3 regions of the Granulicatella elegans genome follow, and region 3 is predicted to be linked to each of the others. Evidence: riboswitches for the same ligand, from Rfam matches in the RefSeq annotation. Region 3 holds a riboswitch; each other region holds the start of a gene.
The links. Region 3 has a riboswitch for thiamine pyrophosphate ahead of thiT (energy-coupled thiamine transporter ThiT). Riboswitches for the same ligand answer to the same signal wherever they lie in the genome.
Positions count from the first base shown of each region.

Region 1: another riboswitch for thiamine pyrophosphate. It lies ahead of LK443_RS02640 (hypothetical protein); the one in region 3 lies ahead of thiT (energy-coupled thiamine transporter ThiT).
Region 2: another riboswitch for thiamine pyrophosphate. It lies ahead of LK443_RS08345 (ECF transporter S component); the one in region 3 lies ahead of thiT (energy-coupled thiamine transporter ThiT).

Region 1 is NZ_CP085953.1:515,305-522,349, reverse strand. Features, by position in the region: gene LK443_RS02660 (metallophosphoesterase family protein) at 1-700, shown strand, start outside; gene LK443_RS02655 (CPBP family intramembrane glutamic endopeptidase) at 713-1,372, shown strand; gene LK443_RS02650 (sensor histidine kinase) at 1,369-2,499, shown strand; gene LK443_RS02645 (response regulator) at 2,492-3,145, shown strand; TPP riboswitch at 3,206-3,295, shown strand; gene LK443_RS02640 (hypothetical protein) at 3,603-3,821, shown strand; gene LK443_RS02635 (hypothetical protein) at 3,890-4,102, shown strand; gene LK443_RS02630 (hypothetical protein) at 4,171-4,626, shown strand; gene LK443_RS02625 (metal ABC transporter ATP-binding protein) at 4,781-5,485, shown strand; gene LK443_RS02620 (metal ABC transporter permease) at 5,434-6,249, shown strand; gene LK443_RS02615 (AEC family transporter) at 6,370-7,045, shown strand, end outside.
Region 2 is NZ_CP085953.1:1,681,068-1,688,112, reverse strand. Features, by position in the region: gene LK443_RS08370 (16S rRNA (uracil(1498)-N(3))-methyltransferase) at 1-684, shown strand, start outside; partial or broken gene LK443_RS08365 (RelA/SpoT family protein) at 801-3,018, shown strand; gene dtd (D-aminoacyl-tRNA deacylase) at 3,045-3,491, shown strand; gene LK443_RS08355 (universal stress protein) at 3,760-4,218, opposite strand; RNA gene ssrS (6S RNA) at 4,334-4,524, opposite strand; TPP riboswitch at 4,668-4,757, shown strand; gene LK443_RS08345 (ECF transporter S component) at 4,913-5,470, shown strand; gene LK443_RS08340 (ABC transporter ATP-binding protein) at 5,474-6,829, shown strand; gene LK443_RS08335 (energy-coupling factor transporter transmembrane component T) at 6,813-7,045, shown strand, end outside.
Region 3 is NZ_CP085953.1:252,452-259,496, forward strand. Features, by position in the region: gene LK443_RS01330 (lipid II:glycine glycyltransferase FemX) at 1-866, opposite strand, end outside; gene glnA (type I glutamate--ammonia ligase) at 1,001-2,335, opposite strand; gene LK443_RS01340 (MerR family transcriptional regulator) at 2,348-2,713, opposite strand; gene thiT (energy-coupled thiamine transporter ThiT) at 3,161-3,712, opposite strand; TPP riboswitch at 3,754-3,848, opposite strand; gene merR (Hg(II)-responsive transcriptional regulator) at 4,163-4,555, shown strand; gene merA (mercury(II) reductase) at 4,584-6,224, shown strand; gene LK443_RS01360 (ISL3 family transposase) at 6,384-7,045, shown strand, end outside.

The DNA.
Region 1 (7,045 bases), 260 kb from region 3:
TATTGGAGATGTTCATGGAGAGGATAAAATGCTCGATGAAATGTTAAAAAATTGGGATGAAAGTACTCAACAATTAGTTTTCCTTGGTGACTTAATTGATAGAGGCCCTAATAATAAAAAAAGTGTTTTAACTGCAATGGAGTATGTAAAAGAAAAAAATGCTTGGTATGTAATGGGAAATCATGAAGTCATGTTCTTAGCATGGATTGATAATCCAGAAGAGCGTTTTGATCATTATATGAGAAATAATGGAAATACAACTATTAACCATTTATTAAATCGTCCAGTCGATACAGAAATAGATTCTTTAAAAGATTGCGAATTGGTAAAAGAACAATATCCTGAGTTAATATCTTTATTAAGAGAACGTCCTTTATATATTGATGAAGAGGATGTCTTATTTGTTCATGCTGGAGTTGATTTAAGATTAGATCATTGGTTAGACACTGTTCCAAAAGATTTTTATTGGATTCGTGAACCTTTCCATACTGGAAAAAATACAACTGGAAAAACGATTATTTTTGGTCATACTCCATTAAAAGGTTTAAATGAAGATGGAGATTATATGAAGTTATGGCAACAGGATGGAAAAATCGGCATGGATGGCGGAGCTGTATTTGGCGGAGCTTTACATGGTGTTGTATGGCATGATGGTGAAATTCAAAAAATTTATAGTTTAGAACATAAAGATTTCCATTAATGGAGGTAAAGGATGAAGAAGAAAGCAGTATTATTATGGTTTGTTTATTTTTCTAATTTAATGATTGTTCCTCGATTTTTTCTAACACAAGCTGAAGATGGTACATTACATGTGGACAGAAAAGTATATATTTTAGTTCAATTGATTACAGCAATGTATGCAGTTTGGTCTTATCGAGAAGTAATTCAAAGAGGGTTTGAAAATTTAGTAAAGCGTAGATTTGTTCGCGATATTGCGATTGGTTATGTAGTTCGAGTTGTACTGACTATGTTTGTAGCTCTTGTTGTTCCATTACAGCAAACAGATAATCAAGCTAATATTGAATCATTATTAAATTCTACATCTCTTGTATTAATGCTAATCTTAACCTGTGTGGTTGCACCGATTGTGGAAGAATTAGTATTTAGGGAAGCGATTATTGGAGCTTTTAAAGATAAAATGAATTCTTGGATTTTAACGGGAATTTCTATTTTCTTTTTTGTTTTACTGCATTCGATTTCAAATAGTGGTGGAATTGATTGGAATGCTGCTTTGATGTATGTTCCGTTAACGATTCCTTTAGTCGGAATGTATCGCTATTATGAGGATAATGTTGCGGCATCCATGTTAATGCATTTTGTAAGTAATAGTGTTGCGATGATTTTTTTAGTAGCTAGAGGGTTCCTAGCATGAAAATGATTCAAGAAAATCAATTAAAATTTTTAATTCGCTATGGCTTGTTAATAACAGCTCTTGTAGAGTGGGCATTATATCATCCAGTGAATGCTTATCACTTGCTTCTATTTCTTGTTATTGTTGTTGTAGCCCAATTAGATTATTATTCGATTCAATATCCTTGGGCAATTTTAGCTCAAGGAACAGCTATTTTGCTATTTTGTTATTTTACAGGGAATATTTTTATTACTTTAATGCTTTTATTATGTTTCGAAATTAGTTTTCGATTTTCATCTATGTATGCGATTATTCTTCAAGGGATGATTAGTCTAGTAGTTATTATATTAGGGATTAAGCAGCAACAATGGTGGGCGATTTCGGTAATGATTTTTGGAAATGTATTATTTTATTATGGTGCACAGCTTGTTTTAAAGTTAAATGACCAAGGAAATTTATTGAAAGAGCAAGAAAATCAATTGTTCGAGCAGAAAAAAGAATTGCAACAAGCCCAATATACAATGGGAACAATGAAGGAATTATATACTTTACAAGAGAGAAATCGTATTTCAAGAGAAATTCATGATTCAGTTGGACATAGTCTTTCAACGATTATTATTCAACTAGGAGCGATTAGTAAATTAAGTGAAGAAAATAGTCCACAAGTTTCTCAAATGAGCGCACAATTAAGAGAATTTGCAGTTAAAGGGTTACAAGAAGTGCGTACTGTAGTTCATGATTTAAAACCAGAACAATTAACGAAACAACAATTGAATGTAGCTTTAGAAGAATTTATTTATGAAACAAAACAACATAGTGGAGTGGAATTTGTATTTAGACAAAATAAGCCAACGATTCAACTTACTAAAGGGCAAGAGTTGACGATTTTTAGAGGAGTGCAGGAAGCAACGACAAATGCAATTCGTCATGGAAAAGCAACTAAAATTACGCTATTAATGATGTATTCTGCAAATGAACTCATTGTAACGATTATGGATAATGGAGTGGGCTCTTCAGCTATTTCACTAGAAGGCGGATTAAAAGTGTTAGAAGAGCGACTGCATGAACAACAAGCGCAATTAGAAATCAAAAATACTGAACAAGGATTTACAGTACAAATGAAATTGAAAGGAGAAACCAATGTCTGAAAAAATTAAAGTGATGCTAGTAGATGATGAGCAATTAATTCGTTCAGGTTTAAAAATTATGCTAGAAACTTATCCAGATATTGAAGTCATTCATCAAGCTGGAAATGGACGAGAAGCATTTGAATGTTGTAAAAAAGAAGTTCCAGATGTTGTATTAATGGATATTCATATGCCAGTAAGTACGGGAATTGAAGGAACTAAACTGATTAAAGAAGCTTATCCAGAAGTGAAGATTGTAATGGTGACAACCTTTCAAGATACAGAATATATTATAGAAGCGATGCAATATGGAGCTTCAGGTTATTTATTAAAAGATAGTAGTTATGAAGCTATTTATGATGGGATTAAAGTGGCTTTATCTGGAAAAGTAGTGATGGATGCGACAGTTTCTGAAAAATTAGTCATGCAACCAAAAGCACCGACTACTATCGAAAAAATGGATATTTCTTCATTCGGATTAACGGATAGAGAAATTGAATTGATTCGACTTGTATCTCAAGGGTTAAATAATAAAGAAATTTCAGAAGCATTATTTTTATCTGAAGGAACCGTTAAAAATAATATTAGTACAATTTTATCAAAATTAGCTTTGAGAGACCGTACGCAATTAGTAATTTTTGCTTACAATCATCATATTCATTCATAAAAGTAGTTTAGATAACTTTTCTTCTTAGAGGAAACATGCTATACTGAACTCAATTCAATAGAGAAGCATTTGGGGTGCCGAAAGGCTGAGATCATACCCATTGAACCTGTTCTGGATAATACCAGCGAAGGAAAATGACGATCAAGTATAGAAAAAGGGTAACTTACAGTTTTTAAACTAGTATTTTATTCCAATCTATGATTATGCGATGATTCCCTTTTTGTTTGTAATAACAAGAGGGGATTTTTATATAGTTTTAACGGATTGTTTCTGTTAACAGGAAACATGTGCTTTCGAATTGAAGTAAAACACCAAATTGTTGCCATCATTTTGGTGTGTTTTCCCTTTTTCTCCACTATCAGAGTTGTGCCTGAGAGTGGAGTTTCTCTTTTTAGGATATTAGTTAATTTTTACAGAAGATTCTGTACAATAACAGTAGAAATAAAGGAGGATCTTTATGAACAAGAAAACAGTTATTTCATTACTAACAACAGTCGCGTTAACAAGTCTTACTGCTGTACATGCAGAAGAAACTTCAAAACAAGGTTGGATTAAAGAAAATGATTTTTGGTATTATTTAAAATCTGATGGAAAAATAAGAGAGACAGAAGTTAAAAAAGCTAAAAGACAATTTGGCAATTCTCCTCAAACACAACAAGCTGAGAAAAAGCTTTAGAACAAGCGATTCAATGGTTAGAATCAGAAGATTCTATTACGATTAATGATTCTTATGTAAAATATTTAATGGAATATGGTTCTTCTTATAAAGGAAAAATTAAGGAAAATATTAAAAAATTAAAATCTTTAAGCGAAGAGTTACAAAAAGAAAATAAAAAGGATATAGGTAATATTTCTACTACTTTATTAGAAAAATATAATTTACGTACAATGCCTGAAGAAGTGAAACAATCTTTAAATCTTTACGCAGCTTCTTTAATGAATCCCGTTCGTCAATAAATGAAATTATCTCCTGTAAAAGTGACAGAAACAATGGTGATGATTTCAAAAAAATTGCGAAAGAATATATGAATGATGGTAGATTTGTTTTAGATGGAAAAGGTCATGATGCTCATGCTATTAATAAAGTAGTAGAGCAATATGGATTATTAACTTCTGGAGATAATGCGAAAGAAAAAGGAACTCAGTATTATGAAAGTGAAATTAGTATTGATTTCCAAAATAAAGATTATTTCAAAATTCGTACAGAAATAAGAGAATCTATTTTATTATTCTTATTAAATCATCAAGAAAATGTTTACGCTCAAAGTGTTGCTGGAGTAAATTCTGGAAAATCTTATAAAGATCAATATTTTGGTGTGGGATTAGGAGATTCTGGACATTTTATCTTTGTGGATGATTCTTATATTCAGAAAACAGGAAGTCTACCATTTAAAACGACAGAAATTTCTCAAAAAGTTCGTACAGATTATGAGCAAAAAGTGATCAAACGATTAAAAGATCATTTAGCAACTTTAAAATAAACAATTAAAAGTGGGCAATTGTCATTGCCTACTTTTTTGTCTATAAATTTCGTGAACAGTATCGTAAATTCTTGATTATTCGTACTAAAATATGCTATCCTAACAAACGTATATAAAAAAGAATTACTACGATTTAGAAAAGGAAGGAGTTAGCATGAGTTACGTTTCAGTTGAGAATTTATCATTTTCGTATGATAATGAACCCGTTTTAGAAAACATTAGTTTTACCGTTGAACCGGGAGAGTTTGTCATTTTAACAGGCGAAAATGGTGCAGCAAAATCCACTTTATTAAAAAATATTTTAGGATTATTAACTCCAAAACAAGGAAAAGCAACAATCGCAACCGTTAATACACAAGGAGAAACTTTATCGATTGGGTATGCCCCACAACAAATTTCTTCTTTTAATGTGGGATTTCCTTCAACCGTTTATGAATTAGTTGCTTCAGGTCGTTACCAACAAGGTCGCTGGTTTCAACGATTAGATCAAGAAGACCATGAACATATTGAAAAAGCCTTAAAATCTGTTGGAATGTGGGATGAACGTGATAAACGAATTGGAGAATTATCAGGTGGTCAAAAACAAAGAATTTGTTTAGCACGTATTTTTGCGACAGATCCAGACTTATTTGTATTAGATGAACCAACAGCAGGAATGGATAAAACAAGTAGAGAACGTTTCTATCATCTCTTACATCATAGTTGTGCCCATCATGGAAAAGCAATTTTAATGGTGACGCATGAAGAAGAAGATTTGGAACATTATGTGGATAAACATATTCATTTGATGAGAAAGGAGGATTCTCCATGGAGATGTTTTTCTATGGTTTCATGCAAAGAGCATTCATCACAGGATTAGCAATGGCGATGATTACGCCAATTTTGGGATTGTTTTTAATTTTAAGAAGACAGTCATTATTGGCAGATACATTATCGCATGTTTCCTTAGTGGGGGTTTCTCTAGGTTTATTATTAGGCTACAATCCTACCTTTATGACTTTGGTAGTGGTAGTTTTAGCAGCCATTGTATTAGAAGTAATTGGAAAATACTTTAAAGGTTATTCAGAAGTGAGCGTTGCGATATTAATGTCCGGTGGGATGGCAATTGCCTTAATTTTAATGAATTTCCAAAAAGGGCGTTCAACGATTAGTGTTGATCAATTTTTATTTGGTTCTATCGTGACGATTACACAACAACAAATGTGGTTGATGATTGCTTTAGCGATCATTGTGGTTGTGTTATATTTGATTTTTAGACGACCGTTATATGTTTTATCATTTGATGAAGATACGGCTTATACGGCAGGATTACCTGTTCGTTTAATGACACAAGTTTTCACGATGATTACGGGTGTAGTCATTTCTGTGATGATGCCAATTGCTGGAGCTTTATTAGTTTCAGCGGTAATCGTGTTACCAGCATCTATCGCAATTCGTTTAACGAGAAGTTTTACAGGAGTTATTGTGTCAGGTGTGTTCATTAGTATTTTTGGTATTTTTAGTGGATTAAGTATGTCTTATGAATTTGATACACCACCAGGTGCTACGATTACTTGTGTATTCTTAATTATTTTGGTAATTAGTTTATTTGCAACAATGATTAAAAATCAATTGAAGAAATAAAAGTGAAGTCTCGGAAAGTTTGTCTAACAGATTTTTCGAGATTTTTTATCTTTTATAGAATGTTGACAGGTAGAGGAAAAGCAGAGTATAGTGACTGTACGAAGAAATTGGAGGATTAAAATGTTAGGTGAAATCTTTTCAAGTATGGCAACGATTGTCATCATGATTAGTTTAGGATATGTATTACAAATAAAGGGATGGTTTGATAAAAATTTTTCATCCAGTATTGCTTCCCTTATTATTAAAATTGCTTTACCTGCTTCGATTATGATTTCTGTTTTAAGATTTATTTCAAGAGAAAAAATGATTGAATTTGTAGGAAGTTTAGGAATTCCACTTTTGAGTGTCATTATTGGATATTTTGTTGCTTGGATCATTGTTCAAGTCTTTCGTATTCCTAATGAACGTAAGGCAACGGTAATGAATACGATTGTTAATGCGAATACGATTTTTATGGGATTACCGTTAAATTTATCTTTATTTGGTGAAAAGGCTAGGCCTTATTTTTTAGTATATTATGTAGTGAATACTTTATCGACTTTTACAGTAGGAACCTATTTGTTTGCTTATTATAATCAGCAACATGTTGGAAAAGGAATTCAATGGGAGAGAATTTTCTCACCACCATTAATCGCTTTTTTAGGGAGTATGATTTGGGTATGGTTTGGGTGGACACTTCCTGAATTTTTGAATGATTCTCTGATTTATATAGGTAGTTTGGTAACTCCATTATCGTTAATGTATATTGGAATTCATTTGGCACAAGTGGGGCTGCGTTCGTTGACATTCGATGGTG
Region 2 (7,045 bases), 460 kb from region 3:
GAGCATCATATGGTAAAAGTGATGCGTATGAATATTGAGGAACGTTGTGAAATTGTAGATGAACAAGAACAATTATATATTGCAAAAATGACACAACTATCCCCATTCGAGTTAACCATTGAAGAGCATAAAGAACAACAGGTGGAATTACCGATTGAAGTTACGATTTTTGTAGGACTTTCTAAAGGAGATAAATTAGAGACGATTGTTCAAAAAGCAACAGAACTAGGGGTTCATACAATTGTTCCCGTAGAAATGAAACGGAATATGGTCAAATGGACAAAAGATAAATCGCAAAAGAAAATTGAAAGATTACAAAAAATTGCTCAAGAAGCAGCAGAACAATCTCACCGACTACATGTTCCGAAAGTATTAGACTTGATGACATTAAAAGAAAGTGTCGACTTAGCGAAGCAATCGACAAAAGCATTAGTCGCTTTTGAAGAAGTTGCTAAACAAGGGGAAGCAGCAGTATTCGTTCAAACATTGACTTCATTAAAAAAAGGAGATTCAATTGCCTTTTATTTTGGTCCGGAAGGTGGATTTGATGTTCAAGAAATTGAGTACTTAAATAGCCAGGAAGTACATTCTTGTGCCTTAGGTCCAAGAATTTTAAGAGCTGAAACAGCACCCATGTATGCACTAGCTACATTATCTTATCATTTCGAGCTTTTAAAAGTTTAGAAATAGTTGACGGAAGGCAAAGAAAGAGATAGGATATGTATTAACTAAAGTTAAGAAAACAGTAACAAAAATCATTTTTATACGGTTACTGTAATGAATTAAGGGGAAAAACGTATATGTCAAAAAATAAAAATTATACGGCTGAAGATGTTGTTTCACTTTGTCGTGAATATATGAATGAAAAAAGTATTCAGTTCATAGAAAAAGCCATTGAATATGCAACTTATGCCCATAAAGATCAAGTAAGAAAATCTGGCGAAGCATATATTGTTCACCCAATTCAAGTAGCTGGAATTTTAGCAGAATTGCGATTAGATCCAGATACAATTGCAACAGGATTTTTGCATGATGTTGTAGAAGATACAGGATTTACCATCGATGACATTGATTATGTTTTTGGCAAAGATGTTGCATTTTTAGTAGATGGTGTTACAAAACTAGGGAAAATTAAATATAAATCTCATGAAGAACAACAAGCAGAAAATCATCGTAAAATGTTATTAGCAATGGCGAACGATTTAAGGGTTATTATGGTAAAACTAGCTGACCGTTTACATAATTTAAGAACCTTAAAATTCCATAAACCAGAAAAACAACGCATGATTGCCAATGAAACATTGGAGATTTATGCACCTTTAGCCCATCGACTAGGGATGAATAAAATTAAGTGGGAATTAGAAGATACTTCATTAAGATATTTAAACCCACAACAATATTATCGTATTGTTCAATTAATGGATTCAAAACGAGATGAACGTGAAGCATATATTCATGAAACCGTGGTAAATATTGAAGAAGCTACACAAGAATTAGAAATCGAAGCTGAAATTTATGGTAGACCAAAACACATTTATTCGATTTATCGTAAAATGAAAGATAAAAAGAAAGAGTTTAATGAAATCTATGATTTATTAGCGATTCGTGTTTTAGTCAATAGTATTCGTGATTGTTATGCAGTTGTAGGGGCAATTCATACGAAATGGAAACCAATGCCGCGTCGTTTTAAAGATTATATTGCAATGCCAAAGGCAAATATGTATCAATCGATTCATACAACTGTTATTGGACCAGAAGGTAAACCGGTAGAAATTCAAATTCGTACATTTGAAATGCATGCTGTTGCAGAATACGGGGTTGCAGCTCACTGGGCGTATAAAGAAGGAAATACTCAAAAAGTATCCAATGATCCACTTCAAAAACAATTAGATTGGTTTAAAGATTTAATTGAATTGCAAGATGATTCAAAAGATGCGAATGACTTTATGAATAGTGTGAAGGAAGATATTTTTGGAGATAAAGTGTATGTTTTTACTCCAAAAGGAGATGTTTCTGAATTACCATTAGGTTCTGGACCATTAGATTTTGCTTACAATATTCATACCGAAGTTGGAAATAAAACGGTCGGTGCAAAAGTTAATAATAAAATTGTACCATTAAATTATCAGTTAAAAACAGGAGACATTGTAGAAGTATTAACTTCTGCGAATTCATTTGGTCCTTCAAGAGACTGGATTAATTTAGTCTTTACGACTCGTGCAAAAAATAAAATTCGTCGATTCTTTAAATTACAAAATCGTGAAGAAAGTATTCTTCGTGGACGTGATTTATTAGAAAAACAAATTGTTGATTTAGAATTTTCTCCAAAAGAATTTTTAACGAAGACACAATTAAAAGAAATTTTGAGCCGATTTAATTTTGCGAATGAAGATGATTTATTTGCTGGAATTGGATTTGGAGAAGTTTCTGTTCAAACAGTTGCGAATCGATTAACGGATAAAGCACGTCGAGAAATTGAAAAACAAAAAATGCAAGAAGAAGCATTTGAACAAATGTCTGAGAAAATTCAACGGAAAGATACTCAAAAAATGAGTATTAAACATGAAAATGGTGTTATTATTGAAGGCGTTAATAATTTATTAATTCGTTTAAGTCGTTGTTGTAATCCGGTTCCTGGGGATGAAATAGTTGGATATATTACAAAGGGGCGTGGTATTTCTGTCCATCGTAAAGATTGTCCGAATGTTAAAGTTCAACAAGATCAACAAACTCGTTTAATTGATGTAGAATGGGAAGATACAGGAAATTCTAAGCAACAATATGATACGGAATTAGTCGTTGAAGGATACAATCGTAATGGTTTATTGAATGAGGGTATTAAATGTTATCAATAGTATTACGAAATCTTTAAATTCTGTGAATGGGAAAGTGAATTCTAATAAGATGGCTACGATTACGGTTAATATTGGGATTCATAATACGGAGCAATTAGAGTTTATTGTGAAGAAGATTAATCAAATTCCTGATGTTTATAGTGTTCGTCGTGTGATTTCATAATCGGATGCGAGAAAGAGGGAAGAGTTATGAGAGTTGTTTTACAGCGTGTTTCTCATGCGAGTGTTACAGTTGAGAAGAAAGTCATTGGAAAGATTCAACGTGGTTTTCTTTTATTAGTGGGTGTAACGCATGATGATGCAAAAGAAGATATGGAATATCTTGTTCGTAAGATTGTTCAGATGCGAATTTTTGAAGATGAAGAGGGTAAGTTGAATCGTAGTATTCAGGATATTGGCGGTGAGATTTTATCGGTTTCGCAGTTTACTTTATATGCGGATACGAGGAAGGGGAATCGTCCTTCGTTTTCAAAGGCGGCTCCTGGGGATGTTGCGCTTGAGATGTTTGAGCAGTTTAATGGTTTGTTAAGAGATACTGGGATTCCTGTTGAGACGGGTCAGTTTGGTGCGGATATGAAAGTAGAGTTACTAAATGACGGACCAGTGACAATCCAGTTGGATTCAAAAAACCGTTAATGGAGAGTAATAGAAAAAGAGAACAAAAAAGACTTACAATTGTAATAGCTTGGACGCCAGCAGCTTCGCGAAGCGAATCTCATGGCTAAAAATCGAGCCTAAGGTCTCGATTACGCGAGCTATTACGAGAAGTCTTTTTTGTTCTCTTTTTCTATACTTTTTAAGTGTCACTCATGTAAGTTGCGTTGAAAACTATATTGCATAAAAATTAAAACAGGGAAGTTCCTTGTTAATAGGAGAGTCTTTCCTGTTTTTTATTTTTATACTTTTATTGACGTTGGTTTTCTAGGTCGGTGCGAACTACTAAGACGTCGCAACTGGCGTTTCTGATGACATATTCTGATACAGAACCGATAAATAGTCGTTCGACTGCGTTTAGTCCTGTAGCACCCATCATAATTAAATCAATTTGATAATCTTTTGGAATATTTTTAGAAATATAAACTTTTGGTGAACCATATTCTAAAACAAAATCGATATCATTAAAATCATGTTCTTGGGCATACTGACGATATTCTTGGAATAAATTTTCTGTTTGTCTTTGAATTTCTTCATTAAAATTTCCTTCGAAACCAGTAGGAGTTTGAAGGACTCGTGTATCAATAATATGAGCAATTAAAACTTGAGCACGATTTCTTTTAGCGACCTCAATTGCTTTTTCAAAAGCTAATCTAGCTTCATTAGATCCATCTACCGGAACTAAAATTTTTGAATATTCATGGAACATAACAATCACTCCTTCATCTTTATATCTTTATTATACCACTCTGAAATAGTTTTTAAAGGGGTTTCATAAAGAAAAAACCACTCGAAAGAGTGGTCCAAAGTAAAAACTTTATTGATAGATTTCCGGTGATGCCGTTTGATGTATTTGATAGTTTTGAACCCGCATTCTAAGCAGGTGGGCTTCTATGAGTTACTTCTTAACTTCCAAGTGCAATGGCTTGTTATCCATAACAACAACCTGAATCCCTAAATAGTCATTAATTGTTCGGTCAACACATAGTAAATACCGCGCACATCTCAGATTTCTATGTCACTATAGTAGCACTCATTAGGAAAAAAATCAACCCTAAATTTGATAGCGTTTACTTACGTCTGAAGCGTAAATGTTTTTTAAGCAGATAAGTTGAAATTGATTTCAAATATGATATGATAAAAGAAAATTTAATAAAACCAAAACATTTGGGGTGCCAATTGGCTGAGATTATACCCATTGAACCTGATCTGGATAGTACCAGCGAAGGAAAATGTGGAATGTTACAATAGTAATGTTTTCTAATGATTTGTTTGCTCGATATAAAAGATAGTGTTTTTAGGCTGTTTTGATGTCGGAAGTCAAAGATTTAGTTTCCATTGCTTATGTTCATTATGTTAGTGAATGAGCCTCCTTTTGTTTTGAAAACGAAGGGAGTTTTTTTATGGAAAAATGGAGTTTGAAGGATGTCATTTTAATGGCATTATTAGCGTTTCTTTTTGGGGGCGTATTTATGGGAGCAGGATTTTTGTATGTCGCATTGGAAGTGGCATTAACGCCTGGAGGGTATCAACCTTTTGCGAATGAAATTTTATTTGGATTATGGACGATGGCTGCTCCAATGATTGGGGTACTGTTGAAGAAAAAGGGAAGTTCGACTCTTGGAGAAATGTTAGCTGCTTTAGCTGAAATGTTAATGGGTTCTCATTTTGGAGTTGGTGTCTTAGTTTCTGGATTTGTACAAGGTTTAGGAACAGAAGTTGGATTTTTTGCAACGGGTTATAAGCGATATGATACTTTTTCACTTACATTAGGTGCGATTGGTACAGTTGTCTTTAGCTTTCTTTATGAGTATTTTAAATTAGGATATGGCGCTTATTCTTTAGGATTTTTAGTGGCATTAATTGTTGTTCGTTTTATTTCTGTTTTTGTTTTTGGTGTAGTATTTGTAAAAATTGTAATGAACTTATTAGAAAAAGTAAAAGCTACAAGAGGAAATTAATCAATGAATGGAATCACTTTAGAAGGTGTCAGTGTTTGGCAAGGGAAAACTAACATTCTTCATCAACTTCATTGCCAAATAGAAATGGGCGAATTCATTTTATTAACAGGAGATACGGGGAGTGGAAAATCAACTCTGTTTCAATTTTTATCAGGCATTAAACCGATGGTTTTTGAAGGTCAATGTTCCTTGTTAGGAAAAGATATTTCTTCCATGACACCTGTTCAAAGAGCAACAATTGCCGGAACTGTATTCCAAAAAGCTTATCGTCAATTTACGATGAAAAATTTACGGAGCGAATTAACGTTTACTCTTGAAAACTTAGGGTATGATTTTGAAGAAATTCAAGATCGAATTCATCACGTTACGATGGATACAGTAACCCAACATTTATTAGATCGACCTTTTGTTCAATTATCTGGAGGGGAGCAACAACGTTCTACGATTGCAGTTTTATTAGCAATGGATGTACCAATTTTATTATTAGATGAGCCATTTGCTAGTGTTGACGAGAATAGTAGACGTTCCTTAATGAAATTATTATTTGAGCTTTCTAAAAAAGGAAAATTAGTTATTGTCAGTGATCATGATACAAATGGTTACAGCGAATATGTTAGTCGTGTATTACATATTCATGAAGGGAGTTTGCAGACGGTTCCGATTAGTACCTTGTCGAATCATTCAATGATTCCATTAGAACAAGTCGGAGCTTCTACAGAGAAGTTTTTTACCTTTCAAAATGTTATAAAAGAAGGTTTATGGTCGATTCCACAGTTTTCTTTAGAAAAAGGGATTACGACGTTAACGGGAGATAATGGTGTTGGAAAATCAACTTTACTCAGAGCGATGGTTCAATTGTCCAAAGTAAAGGGTAATTTTTTGTATGAAGGGCAAAAAATCACAAAGAGAAATCGTTCCAAATGGTTAACGCTGACTGTTCAAGAAGCGATGCATCAATTTGTTACTTTAATGCCAAAGGATGAATTAAATTTTGGAATGAAGAGATTTGTTCATACTCAAGAATGGCAAGAACGAATACTCACAGAAACTCCATTAGGTTCAAAATTGGATACAAGTTTGATGTATTTAAGTGGTGGAGAACAAAAGCTGATTCAGCTAATCTGTATGCTAAGTTTGGAGATTCCATTTTTATTATTGGATGAACCTTTTACTGGCTTAGATAAAAAAAGTTGCCAATTGATGGGAGAATGGATGAAGTGGAATCAACAAACACATGAACAACAATTATTAGTCGTTTCTCATCGATTAGCCCCTCTAGAAGGTGTGAGTCAGCATCATATTCAAATTACTGAACAGACATTGAAAAAAGGGGGAATTCAAGATGGAAAAACAGTCTAAAAGTTTAGCGTTTTCTCTTTTTCTAATTATAGTGACGATTGAATTATCGTTTGTTCCTTCGAATGTCTTAAATATTTTTGTATTAGTGGTTGGATTCTTGTATCTTCTTTGGAAAAAGCAGTGGGGCGTTATTGGTGCGACCATCATTGTTCCATTATTTCCAGCGATTGGGAGTTATTGGTCAATCCGTGTTCAAGGAATTCATCTAGAGTTAGC
Region 3 (7,045 bases):
TGATTCAATAAATTAGCTCTCTTTTTCTCATTTTGAGTACTTTCAACTTGTGACGCAATTTTTTCCACCTCTGCTTTGGCTTGGTGAATTCTATTTTCTGTTGATTCTTTTGCGACATGATAATCAATTTTTGCAAAATATAAATCCATCATATCGTGAGTATGTAATGTTTCATAAATCGTTGTTAAATACTCTTTACTTCTCGCAATATATTGATCACGCTCAGCAGTAATACGATTTAACACTTCATAATCATCAATATCTTCGATACTCCCTTTATAACAAACAACTCCACGTTTTTGTGCCATTGTGACTTTATATCTTTCCTTAGAAGAGAAAGTGTCTAAAATCCCTTTCCCTTTATCTTCCAGTTCAACAATCATCGTCATTCTTGGTTGAATGCCATCAAAACCTAAATCTAGTGGCTGACTTACAAATCCTGATTCTAACAATAATTGACGAACGGATTCTTGATTGATTCCATCTTCTACAATTGAAAAGTCATTGCATCGTTCTCTCCACATAATTTCTGGGTCAATTTTCAACCCAAACACTCGTTTTTGTTTTAAATAAGCCTTCAAAGCTTGAATCACTTCTTTAAATTGTTCTGCATGATGATAATCCGTCACAATTCCTCTAGGAGCATACGCTAAATATCTTTTCACAACAGGAAGGGCACGATATAAAATCATCGTCGCTGCAACTGGTTCATCTTGATCATTCATCACAAAAAGAATGTCATTACTCCATTCTCCTCTTGTTTTCACTTCTCCCCATTCCGGAGTTTGAAAAAGAGTACAATTTCCTTGAGTTTGTAAAAACTCATGATATTCTGCAATAGAATTTCTCATATCTTTAATATACATCTCTAACTTCCTCTCACGTGTTGTCATTAAATAGTATGACACTTATATAGTGGATTGTCAAAAAATGTTGGAAGGGATGTTGTTGAATTTTTCCTTATAAAAAAACCGAGCTTTCGCTCGGCTTTTCTCATCTATTAAAACAGTTTTAAATATTGATCTAATTCCCATTGTGTGACTTGTGAACGATACGCTGCCCATTCGAATTTTTTCGCTTCTACAAAGTTGCTGTAAATATGTCCACCTAATGCATCTTTTACAACTGTGTCAGCTTTCAAGCAATCAATTGCTTCTGCTAAACTACTTGGAAGATCATCAATTCCTACTTCTTTTCTTTCAGCTGTTGTCATTGCATAAATATTGCGATCAACTGGATCAGGAACTGGTAATTTTTCACGAATTCCTTCTAAACCAGCACGTAAAATAGCTGCCATTGCTAAATAAGGATTTGCCACTGGATCCACACTTCTTAATTCGATACGAGTAGAAAGTCCTCTTGCTTCAGGAATACGAATTAATGGAGAACGGTTTTGAGCTGACCATGCAATATATACAGGCGCTTCATATCCTGGCACTAAACGTTTATAAGAGTTGACTGTAGGATTACAAATCGCTGTTAAAGCTTTCGCATGTTTCATAACACCTGCAATGAAATAACGACAACTATCACTTACTCCATGTTCATCCGTTGGGTCATAGAAAGCATTATTCCCTTCTTTATCAAATAATGATAAATTGAAGTGCATTCCACTTCCTGCAATTCCAAACACTGGTTTTGGCATAAAGGTTGCATGCAATCCATGTTTGCGTGCAATTGTTTTGACGACTAATTTAAAGGTTTGAATATTATCACAGGCTGCTACTGCAGGAGCATATTTCCAGTCAATTTCATGTTGACCTGGTGCTACTTCATGGTGACTGGCTTCAATGTCAAATCCAATTTTTTCTAATTCTAGTACAATTTCACGACGACATTCTTCTCCTAAATCGACTGGAGCTAAATCGAAGTAACTTCCTTGGTCATTTCCTTCAAGCGTTGGTTCTCCATTTTCATCTAATTTGAATAAGAAGAACTCTGGCTCTGGTCCTAAGTTAAAATTAGAAAATCCTAAGTCTTCCATTTCTTCTAAAATACGTTTTAAGTTTGAACGTGGATCTCCCGCAAATGGTGTTCCATCTGGTTTATATACATCACAAATTAATCGCGCGATTGTTCCGTGTTTACTACTCCATGGAAATACAACCCACGTATCTAAATCAGGATATAAGTACATATCACTTTCTTCAATACGAACAAAACCTTCAATAGATGAACCATCGAACATCATTTTATTCGATAATACTTTTTTTAATTGAGTAATTGGCACTTCCACATTTTTAATCGTTCCTAAAATATCCGTAAAAATCAAACGTAAATAGCGAACGTCCATTTCCTCAACTTGTTTTAAAATTTCTTCTTGTGTGATTGTCATCTTTCTCCACCCCTATAGTAATTTCTCTTGTCCAGATAATCTTCCAATATGCATAATTTCGTTATATAAAATTCGTCGAACGTCTTCATCCGTTAAACCATCATTTGATGAAGGTTTTTCTAACGGATTCTTTTTCACATTCGAATAAATTTTTTGAATCGCAACAATGGTCAATCCATCTGCCAAGTAGTCTTTGATTTCTAATAATCGATCTACATCGTTTAACGAATACATTCTACGATTAGTGTCTGAACGTTCCGGTGAAACTAAACGTTGTTCTTCATAGTAGCGAATTTGTCTTGCTGTTAAATCCGTTAATTTCATGACTGTTCCTATTGGAAACACTGCTAAAGAACGTCGTAATTCCTTTTCTCCCATCGTCAAACACCTCTCTTATCCTATATGATAGCTGTATTGTAAAAATAACGCACATAAAAGTCAAGGATTCTCTTACTTTTTATGTTATATTTTCTAACATGATTTTCTTTTCAATAAAAAAGACTAGGTTTCCCCATCCTTTCCATTTCGTTATTAGTTTTCAGTTCCCAAAACTTCTTTAATTAATGCTAATTTTGCCCATTGTTATTCTTCAGTTAAGATATTTCCTTCTTCAGTGGAAGCAAATCCACATTGAGTACTTAATGATAATCTCTCTAATGGAATATATTGGATCGCTTCTCTAACTAACGTAATGACATTGTAACTGACGGATCCGTTATTTTCACACACTAATTTAATATCGATATCTATAGTTTTTAACTATGTTAAAATGCTAAAAAAACTCTTATAGAACATCCATTCTACAAGAGTCTTTCTATATGCAACTTATTTTTCTTTATAAATTTTTGGAGATTTCAATAATAAAATTGCTACCACAATTGTTACAATGAGCGTTTGCAATCCAGCAACTCCATTAACAGTGAAAGAATACCAATATGGAGATACTCCTTCTGGTGCATATTTCCCCCAGAATAAAAATCCTGCTACAAAATGCCAAAAATAGCGAATACCAACACCGATGATCGAAGAAATAAAAATATAAACAATTGCTAACGCTTGTTTTTCACTACGAATAGCAGATTGGAATTGATGATGAAGTAATCCAGCAAATCCCATCACTCCAAACGCAACAATATATTCTAAAAGTACTTGAGAGAATGACAAGTAAACAACTTTTCCAAGCACAAAATGTAAGATTCCCCACACTAGACCTGAAAATAGCGCTGGATACAATCCTCTACGCAACGCGAACACTACTAAAACAATCGCACCAAACGATGGAGAAAACCATCCCATAAAATGAGGAATAAATGATAACGCCATCGCTAAAGCTGCAACAATTGCTCCCTCCACCCATGCAATTCTTTTGATTGACATAAAAAAGCCTCCTTGTTTTTTTACAAAGAGACCCTGTTGCAGACAATAATTCATACAATCCCTACGCACGTATTAACGTAACAGGTTCTAAGAGTTTGTAAACACATCTCAGCCAACGGCACCTCTTTGTATCTTTTTTTGAAATATGAATTTAGTATACGCCCTTATAAAGATAGTTTCAACACTGATTTCTTCATAAACAGTCTATTTTCTTGAAATTTCCTTAATTTTTATAGGTCTTCGGAATATATAGTGGAATTACTTTCTTAATAGTTTAAAAACAACTGGTGTTTAAATCGGATTTTCTGGTGGGATGTTAGGATAATCAATAGTATTATATAAAAGTATCAATCACATACGAGTGATACTTTAGGAAAAAAATAAAATAGTCCAATTTACTTGACCGTGTACTATGGTACATGGTTTATAATATTCAGGGGGTGAAATAAGATGATTTATCGCATTAGTGAGTTTGCAGATAAATGTGGAGTTAATAAAGAAACGATCAGATATTACGAGCGAAAAAATTTATTACAAGAACCTCACCGAACGGAAGCTGGTTATCGGATATATTCATATGATGACGTTAAGCGTGTTGGGTTTATTAAACGAATACAGGAACTTGGTTTCTCTTTAAGCGAGATTTATAAATTACTTGGTGTTGTAGATAAAGATGAAGTTCGTTGTCAAGATATGTTCGAATTTGTTTCTAAAAAACAAAAGGAAGTGCAAAAACAAATAGAGGATTTAAAACGAATTGAAACTATGTTAGACGACTTAAAACAACGATGTCCAGATGAAAAGAAATTACATTCGTGTCCAATAATAGAAACATTAACATGAGAGATTAATTAACGAAAGGAGCTTTTTTATGAATAAATTTAAGGTAAACATTTCAGGAATGACTTGTACGGGTTGTGAAAAACACGTAGAATCAGCACTTGAAAAGATAGGTGCTAAAAATATTGAGTCTAGTTATCGTCGTGGTGAAGCAGTATTTGAACTGCCCGATGATATTGAGGTTGAAAGTGCAATAAAGGCGATTGATGAAGCAAATTACCAAGCCGGAGAAATTGAAGAAGTATCATCACTAGAAAACGTGGCGTTAATTAATGAAGACAATTATGACCTTCTTATTATTGGTTCTGGTGCTGCTGCCTTTTCTTCGGCAATTAAAGCTATAGAATACGGTGCAAAAGTTGGAATGATTGAGCGTGGAACGGTTGGGGGAACCTGTGTGAATATTGGCTGTGTTCCGTCAAAAACTCTTCTTAGGGCAGGGGAAATCAATCATTTATCAAAAGACAATCCGTTTATAGGTTTACAAACATCCGCTGGAGAAGTGGATTTAGCTAGTTTAATCACGCAAAAGGATAAATTGGTGAGCGAACTTCGGAATCAAAAATATATGGATTTAATTGATGAATATAATTTTGATTTAATTAAAGGTGAAGCAAAATTCGTTGATGCTAGTACGGTTGAGGTCAATGGGACAAAGTTATCTGCAAAACGCTTTTTAATTGCAACAGGTGCATCGCCTTCGTTGCCCCAAATTTCAGGACTTGAAAAAATGGACTATTTAACTAGTACAACACTTCTTGAGTTAAAGAAAATACCAAAACGATTAACTGTAATTGGTTCAGGATACATTGGAATGGAGCTTGGACAACTATTTCATCATTTAGGTTCAGAAATAACGCTTATGCAAAGAAGTGAGCGACTTTTAAAGGAGTATGATCCTGAGATTTCAGAGTCAGTTGAAAAAGCGTTAATTGAACAGGGTATAAACCTTGTCAAAGGGGCAACTTTTGAGCGTGTTGAACAAAGTGGAGAGATAAAAAGGGTTTACGTAACAGTAAATGGCAGTAGAGAAGTCATTGAATCAGATCAGTTACTTGTTGCCACTGGAAGAAAAACAAATACGGATTCTTTAAATTTAAGTGCAGCAGGTGTTGAAACTGGAAAAAATAATGAAATCCTGATCAATGATTTTGGTCAAACAAGTAATGAAAAGATTTATGCAGCAGGAGATGTGACTTTAGGACCACAATTTGTATATGTAGCAGCCTATGAAGGTGGAATTATTACTGATAATGCTATTGGTGGATTAAACAAAAAAATAGATTTATCGGTAGTTCCTGCTGTTACGTTTACGAATCCGACGGTTGCAACGGTTGGTTTAACAGAAGAACAAGCAAAAGAGAAAGGGTATGATGTGAAGACATCTGTATTACCTTTAGATGCTGTTCCAAGAGCAATTGTAAACCGTGAAACAACCGGTGTATTTAAACTAGTAGCAGATGCAGAAACACTAAAAGTATTAGGGGTTCATATTGTATCTGAAAATGCAGGAGATGTCATCTATGCAGCATCATTAGCTGTTAAATTTGGCTTAACGATAGAAGATTTAACAGAAACCCTAGCACCATATTTAACAATGGCTGAAGGGCTAAAATTAGTTGCACTTACGTTCGATAAAGATATTTCGAAATTATCTTGTTGTGCAGGCTAAGGGAACTTTTTTACAACTCCCTATTCAAGTGAACCAGCTAATGCTTTAAGGGATTTTCTAAGTGCATTTGTGGTCACAAAAATAATTTAACACTGATGATTTCGACATCAAATCTATAATTGATACCTTAACACCGCAGAGTAATAAAGGATGAATAATATGTCAGACTTATTATCCCTACCAGACATTAAAACAATAGAACCGCCACAAGAAAATGAAACCGATATGATGTTTAAAGTTGAAGCAGTCGGACCACCTGAACGTTGTCCTGAATGTGGTTTTGACAAGTTGTACAAACACAGTTCAAGAAATCAACTAATTATGGATTTGCCCATTCGTTTAAAGCGAGTGGGCTTACAATTGAACCGTAGACGATACAAGTGTCGTGAATGCGGATCTACCTTCTGGGAACGCCTAATATCTGTAGATGAAAAGCGTAGTATGACCAAAAGGCTTTTAAAGTCCATTCAAGAGCAATCCATGTCTAAGACCTTTGTAGAAGTCGCAGAAAGCGTTGGTGTTGACGAGAAAACCATTAGGAACGTTTTTAAGGACTATGTGGCACTCAAAGAACGTGAATACCAGTTTGAAACTCCTAAGTGGCTTGGGATAGACGAGATACATATTATCCGTAGACCTCGGCTTGTATTGACTAATATTGAACGCAGGACTATTTATGACATCAAGCCTAACCGTAACAAGGAAACAGTCATCCAACGTCTTTCAGAAATCAGTGACAGGACTTACATTGAGTACGTCACAATGGATATGTGGAAGCCCTACAAAGACGCAGTGAACACTATCCTTCCACAAGCTAAAGT